2 linked regions of the Prochlorococcus marinus str. GP2 genome follow. Each later gene encodes a partner of the first gene's protein in a complex. Links are inferred from orthologs where the notes say so. Each region holds a gene or a part of one and is shown on either strand. Other genes may lie near its edges.

Region 1 (4,436 bases):
TCCTATTATTTGATAGTTCGACATAGTTCTTAATCTTTCTAACAGTCGACTACCTTGTCAAAATATTTAAAAATTTAATGACCACAATAGAAGATGCGAATTATGCTTTACAAAAGGTTCTAGATACTGGATCAAAGAAAAATGTAATTGAATTAGCTTGGATTAAAAACGTAAGAGTAACTATTCCAAGAGTAATCGTAACACTATCATTGCCATCATTTGCAAATTCTCAGAGAGATAGAATTGTGAATGAGGTTCGTAAAGTACTACTAGATTTTAAAGATATTGATGATGTTCAAATAGAGATAGATAATAATCCTTCAGTAAAAGAATCTAAAACTGAAAGTAATGGTCCTGAGTTACAGCAGATTGATGGTATTCGTCATATCATCGCTGTTAGTAGTGGTAAAGGTGGAGTAGGGAAAAGTACTATTGCAGTGAATCTAGCTTGTTCTTTAGCTAAATTAGGTTTAAAAACTGGGTTGCTGGATGCGGATATTTATGGACCTAATACACCCTCAATGATGGGAGTTGCAGAGCAGAATCCAAAGGTTACTGAAGGTAGTGGTAATGATCAAAGGTTAATCCCAATCAATAAATATGGAATTTCATTAGTTTCTATGGGTTTCTTAATAGAAGAAGGTCAGCCAGTTATCTGGAGGGGACCAATGTTAAATAGTATTATCCGTCAATTTCTTTACCAAGTTGAATGGAATAATCTTGATTTTTTGGTTATTGACTTGCCCCCAGGAACAGGAGATGCTCAAATCTCTCTCTCCCAATCTGTTCCTATTTCTGGAGCTATTATCGTCACAACTCCACAACAAGTGTCCTTGCAAGATGCAAGGAGGGGATTAGCAATGTTTAAACAACTTGGTGTGCCGCTATTGGGAGTTGTAGAAAATATGTCAGTATTTATTCCGCCAGATATGCCAAGTAAAAAATATGAAATTTTTGGTAAAGGTGGTGGACAAACATTAGCTAAAGAAAATGATTTACCTTTGTTGGCACAAATCCCTATTGAAATTCCTATTGTTGATGACAGCAATAAAGGAGTACCAATCTCAATAAGCCAACCAAATAAGGAAAGTTCTGTTGAATTTGTTAATTTAGCTAAATTAATTAAAAATCAATTTGTTTGTAGTTAATTGATGTTAAGGAGAATTTCTTTATTAAATAAAAGAGGTTTTTTACAAAAAAAAGACAACTTTAGTAGAAAATTTTTATTTTCTCCACTCCTTTTAATTCCTCTTTTTCTAGTTATTATTTCGGGGTTTTTAATAAAAAGTATTCAGGATGGTTTTTTAGCATCTAATTTTTTTAGCCATGTCTTAACAGGTTTTTTAGGCTATTTTTTGGCATTTTTTATTTCTTACATACCCTTAGAGAGAATTAGAAAGTATCTGATTCCATTCTATTTGTGTACTTTAATCTCATTATTTCTAATTTATTTTTTTGGGATCTCAGTTTCTGGAGCTCAAAGATGGCTAAACTTAGGAATATTTTCTTTTCAGCCCTCAGAAGTCGCCAAATTAAGTACTGTATTAGCTCTTGCTTTAGTACTCGAAAAAAAAATAATTTCAACAATAAGAGATTTAGTATTGCCCTTATTAGTAGTTATTGTTCCTTGGTTATTAATTTTTTTTCAACCAGACCTTGGCACCTCTTTAGTTTTATTGGTTCTGACAGGTGTAATGCTCTATTGGTCGCAAATGGCTATAGAGTGGATTTTGATATTAGTTTTTTGTCTTGTAACATCAATATTATATTTATCCATACCAAATCTTCTTATTTTCTGGATCCTATTTATAGGATATCTTGCTTATAGATCTTCGAAAAGGAAAATTATTTTTTCTTCTCTCGCAATGTCGTTGCACTTATTGGTGGCAAAATTGACACCAATTTTGTGGCAATATGGGCTCAAAGACTATCAAAAAGATAGATTAGTTTTATTTTTAGATCCAAATAGAGATCCCTTAGGTGGTGGATATCATTTAATACAGAGTCAAATTGCAATTGGTTCTGGCGGACTTTTTGGGACTGGTTTGTTAAAAGGTAAGCTCACTAATTTGCAATTTATACCAGAACAACATACTGATTTTATTTTTAGCGCTCTAGGCGAAGAGTTGGGTTTTATGGGATGCATAATAGTTTTATTTTTGTTCTTTTTTTTGATTAAAAAACTTATTAATACTGCATCAATTGCCCGGACTGACTTTGAATCTTTAGTAGTTATTGGAATCGCAGCAACTTTTTTATTCCAAATAATTATTAACTTATTTATGACAATTGGATTAGGACCAGTTACTGGAATTCCCCTTCCTTTTATGAGCTATGGCAGAACGGCATTGGTGATTAATTTCATATCTATTGGATTTGTTTTATCTATATTGAAACGTTCAAGATCATTAAGAAGTTGATGAAATCACAAATCACTATTAAAAACATTCAAGACCTTTTGATTAAAGGAGTTCAAAAAATATATGTTGATGATGAAACATCTCGAAGAATGTGGTGGGCTTCTTTAGAGGTTATTCAAAAAGATTTCTTATCTCAGAATTATAAAAAGGGAGGTATTTGGGTTGCATCGCCTTTGCCTGCTCTAAATGAAAAAAAATTTTTTAATCAACTTCATGGCTGGCTTTGGGCGCCTGAGGGCTTTCCTTATTTTCAGAATGAAAATGCAGGTTTTTTACCAGGCAATAATTCAGATAAACTAAAGAAAGATTCCGATATAGTTAGTAATTATAAAGTCCTAAATCTAGGCCAAAAAGATGGTTATGAACCTTTTTTGATGATAATCACTCCAAATTTTCAATGCATATTATCAATTGCAGGAGAAAAAGATAAGAAAATTTTATTAATGAAGTGTGATGAAGAAAGCCTAAAAATTTCAATTGAATTAATGCATGCAAAATTAAATCAAGAAAATTACGATGAAGGAGTTAAATTTCGTAGTGCAATAAATAATTTAGGGAATTTGAGTATTAATAATCAATTTGAAAAATTATTTTGGCCGATATTATCGGCAAAATTAGCGAATTTCATGCCAAAGCATAATATCCAGAATTCTGCAGAAAATTATGAAAAAAATGTCCAGATAACTGAAGCAAAATTATTACGTGCAATTTCGCATGAAGTAAGAACGCCTTTGGCAACAATAAGAACCCTAATTAGTTCTACTTTAAAAAAATATAATATGGATGAATCAATGAGAAATCGTTTAATTCAAATAGATAATGAATGTAATGAACAAATTGATAGATTTGGTTTAATCTTTAATGCAGCTGAATTAGTAAGTAATGAAGTTCCGTCACAAAATAACTTAGCAAAAATCAATTTAGCAGAAATTTTTAAGAAGCTTTCTCCTTTATGGAATAAACAATTAAATCGACGTGGGATTTCTTTAAAGATTGATATCCCCAATCAACTACCGCAAATTTTGAGTGATTCTGAAAAATTAGAGTTAATGTTAAGTGGATTAATTGATAAAAATACTAGGGGATTAAAGGAAGGTAGTACATTAATTTTAGAATTAAGAACAGCTGGTCAAAAACTTAAACTTCAATTAAAAGTACAAAAATTGGATATTAATCATAAAGAAATTCTAAAAAAAGATAATAGTTCCGACATTGGTCCCGTTTTAAATTGGAATCCTCAAACTGGTAGTTTACAACTAAGTCAAAATGCCACTCAAAAACTATTAGCGAGTTTAGGAGGGCATGTTACAAAAAGGCGTGATACAGGTTTGACAGTGTTTTTCCCAATTTCAGATTCAAAATGATCGTGAGAAAGATGTCACATAAGTTATAAATATATTAAATAATGTAGAAAATTCTCCATCAATTTTCAATTTTGCAAAATATGAATGCTAACTTCTTATTATAAATAACTATAAATTAGGATGACTGAAACATTAGTTGGTCAATTTCCAAAGCATATAGGAAGTACTGGGGGGTTATTGAACTCAGCAGAAACCGAAGAAAAATATGCAATTGTATGGAAAAGTTCAAAGGAACAAGCATTTGAATTGCCCACCGGTGGTGCAGCTATTATGCATGAGGGTGATAATTTAATGTACTTTGCAAGAAAAGAACAATGTCTTGCACTAGGTACACAACTAAGAGCTTTCAAACCAAGAATTGAGGACTTCAAAATCTACCGAATTTTCCCAGGTGGAGATATTGAATTTTTACATCCAAAAGATGGCGTTTTCTCTGAAAAAGTTAATGAGGGCAGGGAGAAAGTTGGTCATAATCCAAGGAGAATTGGTGAGAATCCTAATCCAGCTGGGTTGAAATTTACTACAAAGAATACTTTTGATTAACTTCCTCAAAGTTGATATAAAAGAAGAATATAATTATAATTTGGGTTGACATTATTAATATGATCAGCTCACAAAAAGAAAGTTTTTTAAAGGCTCACAAAGAAGGTAA
Region 2 (4,538 bases), on another replicon or contig:
TTTATATTTTAATGGCAAGAAAAATGAAGAGGTATTTAATAATCAATTAAATTTTGATGTACATCTAATTAGGTTAGATTGTTATACTTCATGGGTAGAAAATAAGATAATTGAAACGGTTAATTTACTTCGTTCTGATATTTTCCCCAAACCTTCAATAAATTGCGAATATTGTAATTATCTAAAAAAGCGCTGGGATTTATCAAAAAATTAATACAAATAAAATAATTATTTGATATTTCTGGAAAAAAATTAAATAAAAGATAATCTTTAATTAGATTATAAAATTTTGGACTTTTGATAAAATCGAAAAACTCTGAAAGAAAGATAACTAATCATCTCCAACAAGATGTAGTAAAAATTTCTGGGAAAACAATATTTATTAATCCTTTTTTGTATTGGCGGAGATTTGACGAAAATACAAATAGATGGCTTAGAGAACCTGGTCAAATGTCAGAGGATCAGATTCAACCTAATAGGAATCGTTTTTATCCAGAAATAGAGTGGGCTGATTTAAGTCATGAGCAAAAACTTATAAAAGATGCGACAGTTGAGATGTTTTTAAAAACTCTTGAATTGATTAGTACATTTCACCCTAATCTTAGTTCAGGACAATTATTAGAAATTGAGAGAAAAATGGCGATTATAAAAAAAATACCTTTTGAAAAGTGGGTCACAAAATCTTTCGCAAAAAAAGCAAGATTATTAGAAAATGAAAAACGAAAATTTCAGAGAGAAAGGTTTTTAAGCAGTTGGAGGGAATGGTTTATTCTTCAAAATACTCAACAGGCTATTTTGCCATTGATAGTCACAATATTTATATCATCATTTATTGGTTGGTCTTTAGGAATATCTAAAAACAGTTGCAATCCCTATTTTGAACAAAATTTTGATAAATTAAATTAATTTATTGTGATATTTTTTAGTACTGAACTTAATATTATTTTGATAAAATAAATTTTTTTATTTAAAATTGTATATATAGAATAATGAATTTAAAATTTTATGAATGATAATTTTAATTCTAGTAAGATAAAAAATTACGATAATACTTTGAATAATGAAGAAAGTGAATATAAAAAATTACTTACTGTACTAAAAGAGATACGCGAAACCATTGCCTTATTAGAAAAAACAATATCTAGATAAATTTAAATTCTTTGATCAAAAGTAATTCTAATAAAAAACTTATTTCACCAAGGAGACAACCTGTAGTCTTACTTATTTTTTCTTCTATTTCGTTTTTTTTGATTTTATTAAGGTTGATTTTTTTACAACTATTAAATTATGAATCTTTTAAAATAATGTCTGATGAGAATAGGATTAGACTGATTGCTTCGCAACCAGTACGTGGAAGAATACTTGATAAAAATGGCTATGTTTTGGCAGATAGTAGAGTTAGATATTCTTTGATAATAAAACCTCAATCTATAAATCAAAGATATTGGGAAAAACAAAAATTACGCATCTCTAATTTGTTAGATATAGATAGTAATTCAATAGAAAAAAAATTTCTTAATGGTTTACAAAATCAAAAACTCTCAGTCACTATTCTTGATGATTTAAATATCGAGCAATTAATAAGATTTAGGGAAAATGAAGATAATTTATTTAGTTTTGAAATAGCTACGAAATTAATTAGAAATTATCCTTATAAATCTGTAGCTGCTCATGTGATTGGTTATACTCAGCCAATCAATGATTCAGAATATAAATTCTTATCTAAGAAAGGTTATAAATTTAATGACTTAATTGGAAGAACTGGAATTGAATATGTGTATGAAGACTTTATAAGGGGTGAATGGGGCGGAGAGATGATTGAAGTTAACTCTTTAGGTGAATTTCAAAAATCGTTAGGTATCAAACCGTCTAAACAAGGTAATGATATTGAATTGACAATTGATATAGACTTGCAACTAGTTGCAGAGGAAGTTTTAAAAGACAAAAAAGCGGGAGCGATAATAGTTATGGATCCAAGAGATGGTGCAATAAGAGCGATGGCAAGTAGCCCAACTTTTGATCTAAATTTTTTTTCAAAGGATTTTAAGCCTGAGAGGGAATATAATAATCTATTTAATTCTTCTGAGAAACCTTTATTTAATAGAGCACTAAATGCTTATGACCCAGGAAGTGTATGGAAAATTGTAACGGCTTTAGCTGGCTTGGAAAGTGGAAAATTTCCCATTGATACAATGCTTGAAACAAAATCATGTATTACTTATGGCAGCCAATGTTTTAGAGAACATAATGATTTAGGCTTTGGAGTAATAGGTTATGAAGATGCTTTAAGAGTTTCAAGTAATACATTCTTTTACCAAGTGGGATATGGAGTAGGTGTTGATGAAATTTATAAGGTTGCCAGAAAACTTGGTTTTAATTCTTTTTCTGGGATTGAAATTGCTGAGCAAGAAAATATAGGACTAGTAGCTAGCAGTCAATGGGCTAAAGATGGTAGAGGATGGGGGGACCCTGGAAGAACCCCTTGGGTCCCAGAAGATATTGCAAGTATGTCGATTGGTCAATTTGTTGTTCAAGTGACTCCTATTCAAATAGCAAGAGCATATGCTCTGATTGCAAATGGAGGTTATTTAGTGACTCCTCATTTAGTTAATAAAGATGGGGAATATCTTTCAGAAAAAAAACGAATTAAAAGTGATATTGATCCAAAACATATTCAGTTAATAAACAATGGTTTAAGGAAAGTAGTTGAATCTGGCACAGGTGTATCAATTAATTATGGAGTTTCAAATTTACCTCCTGTTTCAGGTAAAACGGGAACTGCAGAAGATGGTGAAGGTGGTTTAGATCACGCTTGGTTCGTTTGTTTTACTCCCTCCGAAAAGAGTGAGTTACTTATAGTCGCCTTTGCACAAAATACACCTGGTGGGGGATCTGTGCATGCACTTCCTATGGCTAGAGAAATTTTGAAAGTTTGGAATAAGAAAAAATGATATTTTATTATCTTTTAAAGTTCTATGTTTTTAATTTTTTCATTTGTAGAAGTCTTTGAATAATATCTTCAATAGTTTTGGTATCTATCGGTTTGCTATATGAGGATAAAAGCTGCCTCCCCAATACCTGACTTCCTAAATGAACTAATTGAATACGTAATGAAGTAAGAAGTTCCAGTCCTATTCCACCAGAAAATGTTGCAATTGCGATAGGTTGTCCATTAAATAAATTCCTGAAGTCATCTCCCGAAATAGAGAGCCATGCTATGAAGTTTGAGAGAATTGGAGGTATGGATCCATTATATTCTGGAGCACAAATAACCCATTTTTCTATTGCGAAAAGCTTTTTTTTTAATTCCTTTATTTCACTTGGAATATTTTCTTTGCTATGAATTCGCGGATTAAATAGTGGAATATCAATAGTAGTAAGATCTAATATCTCAGAACTTATTTTAAGTTCATTACTTTTTTCAAGGAATTTCTGAGAAAGTTCTAGATTTTTCCCGCAACTAGCTGAAATAATTATTAGATCCTTTGATTCAGTCATAAATAAGATAAATAAATTTAATAGTTAGCACCAGTTTTACGGTGATGAACTGCTGTTAAACAATCGGACTTAAGTATATTACCGTGTTGTACTTCAGCATATATTACCCAATGATCCCCACATTCCATTCTTTCTTTTACAGAGGCATCCAACCATGCTAAGGAGTTAGGAATTATTATCTGTTCATTAGGAGTAAATTCAATATTTAAGCCTTCGAATCTATTCTCACCTGGTGAAAAAGGTTTTGTGAATCTTTTCAAAGGTTCTTTAAAATCTTTTTCACTTAAGATATTTAAAGCAAATGAATCTCCTACTTGAAGTAGAGACTCTACAGATCTATCCTTTGCTACAGCAATACTTAATCCTGGTGGAGAAAAACTTGCTTGACTAACCCAGGATGCAAGCATAGCTCCTCTGATATTATTCTCATCTTTTCCTTTAGAAGCAGTTAGAACACAAAGTGACCCAATTACTCTTCCAAGAGCTTGTAACTTTGGATCTGTTTTACTTGTGATCATTCCAGTATCTGATTTTCTAGGTTTTTTCTTAGCTCTCTTTATAATTTTTCTCCCAAAGTGGGTTCCTATTTCTTCTAGCTCTTTAATTTTTGGTTTATTTGGACTGAATTTAATTCTTATAGGTTCAAAACTAAAGTGAAAACCGCCGTCTTTTAATTTTGATTCAAGTAAATCTATCGCCTCGCCGCTCCAGCCGAAACTACCAAAAATCCCAACCGGTTTATCTCTATTGCCCTCTGATAATAATGTCCCTAATGCACTTACTATAGGCGTTGGGGCGTGCCCCCCAAGTGTGGGAGATCCTATTAAATATCCATCTGCATTTTGGATAGATTTTATGAGTACATCATTTGATGTAAATTCACAATTAATACTTTCCACTTCAACTGAGGTTCTATTTATACCTTTGGCCAAAGCATCCCCTATGGAAGCTGTATTTCCATAAGCACTTGCATAAATAAGAGCGATTTTAGGATTATTTGTTGTGAGATTTTCACCCCATCGAATGTAGTCATTTAAAAA

The links.
Region 2: the proteins of rodA (region 1) and mrdA are in contact, whole or in part, in a crystal structure (PDB 6PL5), measured with the Thermus thermophilus proteins. The link is inferred for Prochlorococcus marinus str. GP2 from one-to-one orthologs. Residues at the interface, in WP_223903423.1 of Thermus thermophilus: Phe161, Val165, Phe168, Val169, Leu172, Pro198, Tyr199, Glu202, Tyr211, Arg212, Asp213, Gln220, Val221, Gln223, Ser224, Ile226, Ala227, Ile228, Gly229, Ser230, Gly266, Phe267, Val270, Leu274, Tyr277, Gly278, Leu281, Phe285, Leu289, Arg297; in WP_223903432.1 of Thermus thermophilus: Arg4, Ile5, His6, Leu8, Ala9, Phe12, Ala15, Leu16, Leu19, Gly20, Arg22, Ala23, Trp24, Leu26, Gln27, Val28, Tyr31, Tyr34, Leu36, Leu43, Thr45, Asp47, Lys156, Gln157, Gly158, Ser160, Val184, Leu201, Glu202.

The regions. Positions count from the first base shown.
Region 1 is NZ_JNAH01000008.1:298,649-303,084, reverse strand. The notes cover bases 422-3,285. They hold rodA (rod shape-determining protein RodA), read left to right. Parts: upstream 422-1,151; coding sequence 1,152-2,420; downstream 2,421-3,285. Other genes in these bases: EU91_RS00810 (sensor histidine kinase), read left to right, coding at 2,420-3,285; EU91_RS00800 (Mrp/NBP35 family ATP-binding protein), read left to right, coding at 422-1,148. In the rest of the region: more of EU91_RS00800, read left to right, coding at 78-421; more of EU91_RS00810, read left to right, coding at 3,286-3,784; EU91_RS00815 (photosystem I reaction center subunit II PsaD), read left to right, coding at 3,905-4,327; EU91_RS00820 (anthranilate synthase component I family protein), read left to right, coding at 4,387-4,436. UniProt on the Escherichia coli protein: Peptidoglycan polymerase that is essential for cell wall elongation. Also required for the maintenance of the rod cell shape. Functions probably in conjunction with the penicillin-binding protein 2 (mrdA).
Region 2 is NZ_JNAH01000003.1:27,164-31,701, forward strand. The notes cover bases 590-3,555. They hold mrdA (penicillin-binding protein 2), read left to right. Parts: upstream 590-1,160; coding sequence 1,161-2,951; downstream 2,952-3,555. Other genes in these bases: EU91_RS07440 (hypothetical protein), read left to right, coding at 590-906; EU91_RS09245 (hypothetical protein), read left to right, coding at 1,006-1,149; EU91_RS07430 (NAD(P)H-dependent oxidoreductase), read right to left, coding at 2,974-3,498; EU91_RS07425 (diflavin flavoprotein), read right to left, coding at 3,516-3,555. Also shown: EU91_RS07445 (PD-(D/E)XK nuclease family protein), read left to right, coding at 1-214; more of EU91_RS07440, read left to right, coding at 298-589; more of EU91_RS07425, read right to left, coding at 3,556-4,538. UniProt on the Escherichia coli protein: Catalyzes cross-linking of the peptidoglycan cell wall. Responsible for the determination of the rod shape of the cell. Is probably required for lateral peptidoglycan synthesis and maintenance of the correct diameter during lateral and centripetal growth.